Oceanicoccus sp. KOV_DT_Chl: one gene and its partners. The protein of the gene in region 3 interacts with the protein of the main gene of each other region in a pairwise test. Links are inferred from orthologs where the notes say so. Each region holds a gene or a part of one and is shown on either strand. Other genes may lie near its edges. The genes, in order: parC, UNITIG_RS00320 and rplL.

Region 1 (3,214 bases), on a different replicon or contig from region 3:
TAACGACACATGGCTTGATATTCTTTTATCAATATTCAATGATTAGCCGGAAGTACATCACCCGTATTACGCGATTGGCGTGAAGATTTTTCCGCCATTAACCAAGGCGACCTGATTTTGGCTATCGGAGAGCATAATGTCTAAATTTTCGAAAAGTATTGCACCGTTTGTAGCGATGGAAATTACCGCCGCCAAAAATTATCGCAACAGAGGTGATTTTGCTGTCGAATTTTCTCACCTTGAAAATGCCCACGTGTTAGGCCAAGAGTCGACCTATCATCATGTTAAAGTACATTGCTTGATGTTGCTGTGGGGTCTAAGGCAACGCCGGGTTGGTGAGATTGTTGGTCAATTAATAAGGATATTAGGCGCCGCTACCAAAACGGCTATTGGCTTTGTACCAACAGGTAATACGGGCGGCAGTAATATCAGCCCGTTTAAATCAATACCCATCAAGCCAGAGTTGTCAGCAATAATAAGCCGCGCCAAAGCAACTCAGTAATGCTAACTGCAGTACCCACGGCTCGGCGCTAAGCCGTCGGACTTTGGTAATACCCATACTATTCGGGCTTTTTAGCCTCTTTACTCACCACTTCCACCGCATCTACTTTCTGGAAGCCACGGGGTAATTTATGCCCTCGGCGGCCGCGCTCACCCAAATAATGATCCAGCTCACTAAACTTCATATTAACGTGACGCTTACCGGCGTAAACTCGCAATGTGTCAGTCTCGCGAAGTATCGCGACAGCAATCAAGTACTCTTCACGCGCCTGCACTCTCGACGCAGGAATACCAATAATTTTATTACCCTTACCACGCGCCATGGTCGGCAACTCCGATAAGGGGAACAATAACATCCGGCCTTCATTGGTAACTGCTGCGACAAAAGCACCATCAGTATGAGTACCGCCAACCATTCCTGGCTGTAATACTTGCCCGCCTTTCGGTAACGACAATGCCGCTTTACCCGCTTTATTTTTGGTTTGCAGATCAGCCAGCTTGACTACAAAACCATAACCGGCATCAGAGGCCAACAAATACAATTCGTCCTGGCCACCCATCATCAGGCCTTCAAAACTGGCACCTGAGGGCGAGTTAATACGACCAGTAAGTGGCTCTCCCTGACCTCGTGCCGATGGCAAGCTATGCGCACTGACGGTATAAGCCTTACCCCCAGAATCCAGAATAACCGCCGACTGATTAGATTTACCTTTCGCGGCCAGATGAAAACTATCACCTGATTTATAACTTAAACTTTGCGGATCAATCTCATGCCCTTTCGCCGAACGTATCCAGCCCTTAACCGATAACACTACGGTAACTGGTTCGGTGGTCATTAATTCTTCTTCGCTAAAGGCTCTTGCCTCTTCACGACTGACTATTGGCGACCGACGATCATCGCCATACTCTTCAACAGCAGCCAATAGTTCTTTGCGTACCAGGGTTTTTAGTCGACGCGGCGAGCCAATAATCTGTTCCAGATTTTCCTTTTCTTTTTCCAGTGCCTCTTCTTCTTCCTTGATTTTCATTTCTTCCAAACGTGCCAACTGACGCAATTTGGTTTCCAAAATATATTCGGCCTGCATTTCGACCAAATCAAAGCGCGCAATCAATTCTTGCTTGGGATTTTCTTCTTCACGAATAATGCGAATGACTTCATCTACATTGAGATACACGATCATCAATGCTGCCAATCGCATCAAGCGCTCTTCTACTTTTTGCAAACGGTGTTGCAAGCGACGCTTTGTTGTCTCGGACCGGAACAATAGCCATTCTGATAAAATTTTATCCAGCGTCTTTACTTCCGGCTTGCCGTCAATACCAATCATATTGAGGTTGACCCGATAGGTTTTCTCAAGATCAGTAGACGCAAATAAATGATTCATCATCGGCTCGACGTCTACACGATTTGAACGCGGGATGATAACCAGACGAGTCGGGCTTTCGTGATCCGACTCATCGCGCAAATCTGCGACCATCGGTAATTTTTTCGCGTGAATTTGCTGGGCAATTTGTTCCAAAACCTTGGCACCAGACACCTGATGCGGTAACGCGGTAATAACAATATCAGTCCCTTCTTTCTGCCACAGGGCTCGCATCCGAATACTACCTTTGCCCGTTTTGTAGATATTCAGGATATCTGCTCTGGGGGTAATAATCTCTGCGTCAGTTGGGAAGTCCGGCCCCTGGATATGCTCCATCAATTGTTCAATGCTGGCCCTGGGTTCATCTAACAAATGAATACAGGCGCTTACCACCTCACGCATATTGTGGGGAGGAATATCCGTTGCCATACCCACCGCAATCCCGGTAGTGCCATTGAGCAATACCGTTGGCACTTTTGATGGCAATACTTTGGGCTCATCCATAGTGCCATCGAAGTTAGCTTGCCACTCAACCGTGCCCTGACCCAATTCGGACAATAATAATTCCGCAAAGCCCGCCAGTTTCGATTCGGTGTATCGCATCGCCGCGAAAGATTTTGGGTCATCACTAGAGCCCCAGTTACCCTGACCATCAATCAACGGGTATCGGTAGGAAAAGTCCTGCGCCATTAATACCATCGCTTCATACACCGAGGTATCACCATGGGGGTGAAACTTACCAATTACATCACCGACGGTACGTGCCGATTTTTTGTATTTTGCCGCTGCCTTTAAGCCCAGCTCACTCATTGCATACACAATGCGCCGCTGCACTGGTTTCAAACCATCGGCAATATTAGGTAAAGCACGATCGAGAATAACGTACATGGAATAATCCAGATAAGCCTTCTCGGTGTAGGTTTTAAGGGAGATTTGTTCAACGCCATCGGCGGCGATATTGAACTGATCGGACATAATTTATACCGTTTTGTGAACTGTGAAATACTGCCGGATTATCCCTTATAAATCAGCTGGTTACTAGCGACGGATGGAAAAATACTGGCGCCAGTATAAGGGATTTCAGCGGCTCTTTAGTGGTAATTACCTAGATAAAATTTTGACTCCAAGACATATACTAGGAGTCAATTGATTGTCGGTAGGATACGGGCAAACCACTACCATTTTTCTCAGGAGCTGCCATGCAATCCAATGACAACGTAGTCCAGTTAAACGCGTTTAAGCGTGAATCCAATCAGGAAATTATTGATGATATCGGCGCTCGCGCCTTCCTGTTTCTACGTGACTCCGCCGAAGCCCAAGGCCTTGCCATAAAAGATGTCATTGTCGAA
Region 2 (3,073 bases), on a different replicon or contig from region 3:
TGGGAGTGAGATCATTCATGGTTTGTTCGATATCATCATTGAGTACAGTATTTAATGCTTCGGTTTTGGTCGAGCCGACACCAATGCCATTGACCCGGACCTTGGGAGCAAAGTCCTGAGCCAGTTCACGCGTTAAAAAAGACAGTGCAGATTTGGCGGTACCGTAGGCGGCAAAGCAGGGCGACGGGTGTTGACCGGCAACGGAAGAAATATTGATCACACAGCCCGAGCCAGCAGAACTCACCATTAACGGCACACAGATACGAGTCATCTCAAAGGCAGTGGTGACGTTAAATTTGAATGCATTATCGAGGTCGCGGGCGCTGGTTTGTAAGGCGGGTTTGGGGGAAAGCCACCGGCATTATTAACCAATATATCAATACGGCCAAACTCAGCCATGGCTTGATCGGCTAAGTGCTGCAATTGCTCATCAACCATCACGTCGGTAGGGACGATTAAAGTGCGGCGGCCAAAAGCTTCAACGGCGGCAGCAGTGGTTTGCAGTTGTTCCAGTGTGCGTGCGGCAAGGACAATATCCGCACCCGCTTCAGCAAATGCTTTGGCGATAGCTGCGCCTATGCCACGACCGGCACCGGTAATAATGGCGACTTGGCCGTCTAAACGAAAACGATCAAAAATACTCATAAGGTTTCTCTTGTTATTGTCATCAAGGTTATTTGGGCTCTAGCTGTTCTTTATACCGTGTCTGCGGCGGCGCAGGAAGTTGCGGTTCGTTAATGCTTGATGAGGGCGGAGCGGGCGGGTTTGGCATTCGCAGTTAAATTCCTTATAATTCGCGCGGTTTTAACACGCGCCGGATTTACGTTCCGGTCAGCTGAGGAAAGAAAATGACGACTACTGTACCCACAGGCGCCGACGCTGCGCTTGCTAAAAAATCATCCCCAGACACCATTGTGGTGTGCGCGTTGTACAAATTTGTTGCTTTAGACCGATTTGAAGTGCTGCGCGAACCGCTATTAAATACCATGAAGTCACTGTCAGTGAAGGGCACTTTGTTGCTGGCCAGTGAAGGTATTAATGGCACGGTTGCCGGTTCTCGTGAGGCCATTGATCAATTACTGGACTGGTTGCGTCAGCAGCCGGAGCTGGTCGATATCGATAGCAAGGAATCCTATACCACCAAGCCACCATTCCTGCGCACCAAGGTTAAATTGAAAAAAGAAATCGTCACTATGGGGGTGGAAGGGATTGACCCCAAGCGCGTGGTAGGCACCTATGTCGATCCCAAAGACTGGAATGCGCTGATCAGTGATCCTGACGTGGTGCTGGTTGATACCCGCAATGATTATGAAGTGCAGGTCGGCACGTTTAAAAATGCGATCAACCCGGTGACGGAAAGCTTTCGCGAATTTCCGCAGTACGTAAAAGACCATCTGGACCCAGCTAAAAATAAAAAAGTGGCAATGTTTTGTACCGGTGGTATTCGCTGTGAAAAATCTACTGCCTATTTGAAAGAACAAGGTTTTGACGAAGTCTATCATTTGAAAGGTGGCATTTTAAAATATCTGGAAGACGTTCCCGCCGAGGAAACACTGTGGCAAGGCGAATGTTTTGTATTCGACGATCGAGTAACGGTAAATCATCAATTGGAAAAAGGCGATTATGATCAGTGCCATGCCTGTCGATTACCTATTACCGAGCAAGATAAAGCGCATCAGCATTACCAAAAAGGCGTGAGTTGCCCTGCGTGTTATGACAAAACCAGCCCGGAGCAACGCCAGCGCTTTTTAGAGAGGGAAAAACAAATGCAGCTGGCCAAAGCCCGTGGCGAACAGCATATGGGTTCGGATGTGGTTGAGCAGTTAGAGTTGAAGCGGCAACGCAAAGCGCAACGCTTAGAGCAGCAGCGTCAGCAGCAATAATATATCGGGAGAGTCTGAAGGAATAGTAGAGTCAGATAGGCAGGTAAATTTGCCTAATCCGCTATTAATGATTAGATTACGGACTGATTATTAATAGCTGGCTCATCAAAATTGGCGGGTAGCTTTGGAGAGTGTAGTGCTACTGTTTGCCAATGATAAAAATACCATTCGATTTATCCTGTTATTACTTTCCCTTTTAACCGTGGCTAACTCGACTGCAAGTGCGGAAAAAAATCCCTTGTGGGAGTTGGGCATAGGTGCTGCCGGTTTATATCATCCGCATTACTTGGGTGCTGAACAACAACAAGGCTATTTGTTCCCGCTTCCTTACTTTACCTATCGAGGTGAAATAATCCGCGCCGACCGCAGCGGTATCAGAGGGTTTCTTTATAACAGTGAAAAGTGGAATTTACGCCTGAGTTTTAGTGGTTCATTGCCCGTTAATAGCGAAGACAATGATGCCCGTGAAAATATGGATGACCTCGACTTGATGCTGGAAGTGGGGCCGACGCTGCAATATACGATTAGCTCGGATGCCGAGCAAATATGGCGTTTCGATTTACCCTTGCGCGCCGGTTTTTTATTGGGCGATAAGCCGTTTTATCATCAGGGTTGGACCTTTAATCCACGCTTGTATTATAGCGTCGATAACGGCCCCTGGACGGTAAGCGCTACCGCCGGCCCGATGTTTAGTGATCATCGTTATCACGGTTATATTTATGATGTGGGACTGCAAGACGTGACGGCTAATCGCGGGTATTATGAATCCCGCTCCGGTTACACTGGCAGCCGTTTTTCACTGCGGCTAAAGCGTCATTATGATCGCTATGTGTTCGGGGCCGGGGTAAGTTATTACAATTTGGACGGCGCCGAAAATGAAGATAGCCCGCTGTTACTACAAGATGATTATGTGGCGGTGAGCTTTACTTTTGCCTGGATATTCAAAAAATCGGCTGCCATGGTGGACAATTAAACGTATCGCGCAGACGCCACGTTTAATTTTTGTTGCGGTAATGCCGAATAAAAACGTCTGTGCCCATAGCTTTGATTTGCTGGGCAATTATCCACTCCATGGAGGCTAACAGTGGCGCATATTTCGTTGAATTTCGCTCCAAAAAACCCAGTGTTTGTGCAATCGCTTCGACCGTAGCAATCGCTTGGGCATCCGGCTGTTTTCTAATTTGATAGCG
Region 3 (2,720 bases):
ACTCCAGCTTCACTCAACTGCTCCAATACTTCTTCAGTAAGCTCAGTATTACACTCAACTAAAATCTCACCGGTTTTTTCATCAACAACATTTTTCGCTAATGAACGACCCAGGATATACTCCTCGGGTACTGGCAAAGATTTCTGCTTTTCTTTTTCGATCTGATTAATGTGGCGCGCAGTAATGCGGCGACCCGTTTCAACCAATACCGAACCACCCTTGCCAATAATATCAAAGGAGGCCACTTCACCACGAAGACGCTCAGGGATAAGCGCCATCTTGAAAGTACCATCTTTAGCCACAGTAAATTCATCAACATCATAAAACATGTCGAGGATTTCTTCCGAGCTATAACCTAAAGCGCGCAGCAGAATAGTCGCTGGCAATTTACGACGGCGATCGATACGCACGTAAACCATATCTTTTGGATCAAATTCAAAATCCAACCATGATCCACGGTAAGGAATAATACGCGCGGAATAAAGCAACTTGCCCGAAGAGTGCGTCTTACCCTTATCGTGATCAAAGAATACGCCCGGTGAACGGTGCAACTGAGAGACTATTACGCGCTCGGTACCATTGATAACGAAGGTACCGTTTTCAGTCATCAATGGGATTTCACCCATGTAGACTTCCTGCTCTTTAATATCTTTGATGGTTTTGCTAGCTGATTCTTTATCGTAGATAATCAACCGTACTTTAACCCGGAGAGGAACCGCGTAGGTAACACCACGCAACTGACACTCAGAGACATCAAACGCCGGAGCACCTAACGCATAATCAACATATTCAAGCGCAGCACTGCCAGAATAACTAACAATAGGGAATACTGACTTAAACGCAGCATGCAACCCCACATCATCGCGCTTACCGATGGTGCTATTGTCTTGAGTGAATTTTTTGTACGAATCCAACTGTATCGCCAGTAAGTACGGGACATCCATAACATGGGACATCTTACCGAAATCCTTACGGATACGTTTTTTCTCTGTATACGAGTAGGCCATTAGCGCTCCCCAGCTTTCGTTGCTGATCAATATCCAGGCGGGATAAAGATCATCACAGTCCTGACATCAGGTCTTTCTTTTTGTTTTTACCGCAGCTCATTCCGCAGTAATAAACAAGTCGATTTTTTGCATGCTATGACTAGTTTTTATTTACAAAAAAACCAAAAACAAACAAAAAACCTATAAACAGAAAAAGGCCGATAGAAAAACCCAAAGATTTTTCCATCAGCCCGGCACTTTTTAGTGAAATTCTACGCCGTTTTTACGCAAGCAGAACTCCTCAATAAAGTGCTTATGCTACTTGCTTACTTAAGTTCGGCAGTTGCACCAGCTTCAACAAGCTGCTTAACAGCGTCATCAGCTGCATCTTTCGCCGCACCTTCCAAGATTGTCGCAGGCGCACCATCAACCATACCCTTGGCTTCTTTCAAGCCTAGGCCAGTGATCGCACGTACCGCTTTGATAACATTTACTTTCTTGTCACCAGCGCCAGTCAATACTACGTCAAACTCAGTTTTCTCTTCGGCAGCAGCACCAGCGTCACCGCCAGCAGGGCCTGCAGCTACAGCAGCCGCTGCAGATACGCCGAATTTTTCTTCCATTGCTTCAATCAGTGCAACAACATCTTTAACTGACATTTCAGCAACTGCATTGATGATATCTTCTTGAGATAAAGACATGATTCAGTTCCTATTTCTTTGAGCGCGTTACAAACAACACTCGGTAAATTCAATAAAAGCAGACAACTTACTCACATAACAGCAAGCAAGATTAAGCAGCTTCCGATTCTTTTTGGTCGCGAATGGCCGCAATAGTGCGAACCAATTTTCCAGCAGATGCTTCTTTCATCACGCTCATCAGCTTGGCGATAGCTTCGTCGAATGTTGGCAATGTTGCCAATACCGCGATATCTGTCACTTCACCGTCAAAGGCGGCAGCCTTCAACTCTAGCTTTTCATTATCTTTAGCGAAAGCACGCAAGATGCGCGCACCGGCACCTGGATGTTCGTTAGAAAATGCAATCAGAGTTGGGCCAACAAAAGAGTCAACAAGACACTCATAAGCCGTACCTTCAACAGCACGCTTGGCTAGGGTATTACGCACTACACGCATATACACACCAGCTTCACGAGCCTCTTTACGCAGTGCCGTCATATCTACAACAGAAACGCCACGAGCATCGGCGACTACTGCAGATAAAGCACTTTGAGCAACTTGCTGGACTTCAGCGACAATTGCTTTTTTGTCTTCAAGTCCTATTGCCACAATATTTCTCCAGAATTAGATAAACACTTAACAACTGTATTTATCGTTTCATTTTATGCCGTAAACATTAATATCAATGCCACAACAAATTGTTTCGGTGGTCACCCATTGCTATAGCCCCAAAAGAGACCGAACAACAAACTTCACCGTCTGCGTAGGCTTAACGCTGCCAATGGTAACCAACCCACCGCAACACATTTCATTAAGCCAGACCAATCATTAACCCTATAAATAAAGCAAAAGATTAACCTATAACACCTACGGTCTTTGACGGCCTGTTTATATTCTCGCTTGCGCTAAAACAGCAACAGACCACAAAGTTCCTTACCTTCTTTAGCTTAAACCTCTAAAGAAGACTGATCCAAAACCAAACCAGGCCCCATCGTTGAAGACAAAGTCATCTTCTTCAAATAAACACCTTTAGCCGCAGCAGGTTTGGCTTTTTTC

The links.
Region 1: the proteins of rplL (region 3) and parC interact in binary tests that used the Escherichia coli proteins (3 or more experiments, as listed by UniProt). The link is inferred for Oceanicoccus sp. KOV_DT_Chl from one-to-one orthologs.
Region 2: the proteins of rplL (region 3) and UNITIG_RS00320 interact in binary tests that used the Escherichia coli proteins (3 or more experiments, as listed by UniProt). The link is inferred for Oceanicoccus sp. KOV_DT_Chl from one-to-one orthologs.

What each region holds. Positions count from the first base shown.
Region 1 is NZ_FQLF01000002.1:2,140,065-2,143,278, reverse strand. The notes cover bases 201-3,175. They hold parC (DNA topoisomerase IV subunit A), read right to left. Parts: upstream 2,841-3,175; coding sequence 561-2,840; downstream 201-560. Other genes in these bases: UNITIG_RS13875 (hypothetical protein), read left to right, coding at 3,065-3,175; UNITIG_RS13885 (DUF3703 domain-containing protein), read left to right, coding at 201-502. Also shown: UNITIG_RS13890 (hypothetical protein), read left to right, coding at 1-46; more of UNITIG_RS13885, read left to right, coding at 137-200; more of UNITIG_RS13875, read left to right, coding at 3,176-3,214. UniProt on the Escherichia coli protein: Topoisomerase IV is essential for chromosome segregation; it is the principal protein responsible for decatenating newly replicated chromosomes. It relaxes supercoiled DNA.
Region 2 is NZ_FQLF01000001.1:67,918-70,990, forward strand. The notes cover bases 32-2,865. They hold UNITIG_RS00320 (rhodanese-related sulfurtransferase), read left to right. Parts: upstream 32-848; coding sequence 849-1,883; downstream 1,884-2,865. Other genes in these bases: UNITIG_RS00325 (MipA/OmpV family protein), read left to right, coding at 2,020-2,856. Outside these bases: UNITIG_RS00330 (tRNA-uridine aminocarboxypropyltransferase), read right to left, coding at 2,879-3,073. UniProt on the Escherichia coli protein: Catalyzes oxygen-dependent 5-hydroxyuridine (ho5U) modification at position 34 in tRNAs, the first step in 5-carboxymethoxyuridine (cmo5U) biosynthesis.
Region 3 is NZ_FQLF01000005.1:828,505-831,224, forward strand. It holds rplL (50S ribosomal protein L7/L12), read right to left. Parts: upstream 1,688-2,720; coding sequence 1,313-1,687; downstream 1-1,312. Other genes in the region: rpoB (DNA-directed RNA polymerase subunit beta), read right to left, coding at 1-1,007; rplJ (50S ribosomal protein L10), read right to left, coding at 1,779-2,273; rplA (50S ribosomal protein L1), read right to left, coding at 2,612-2,720. UniProt on the Escherichia coli protein: The binding site for several of the GTPase factors involved in protein synthesis (IF-2, EF-Tu, EF-G and RF3). Is thus essential for accurate translation.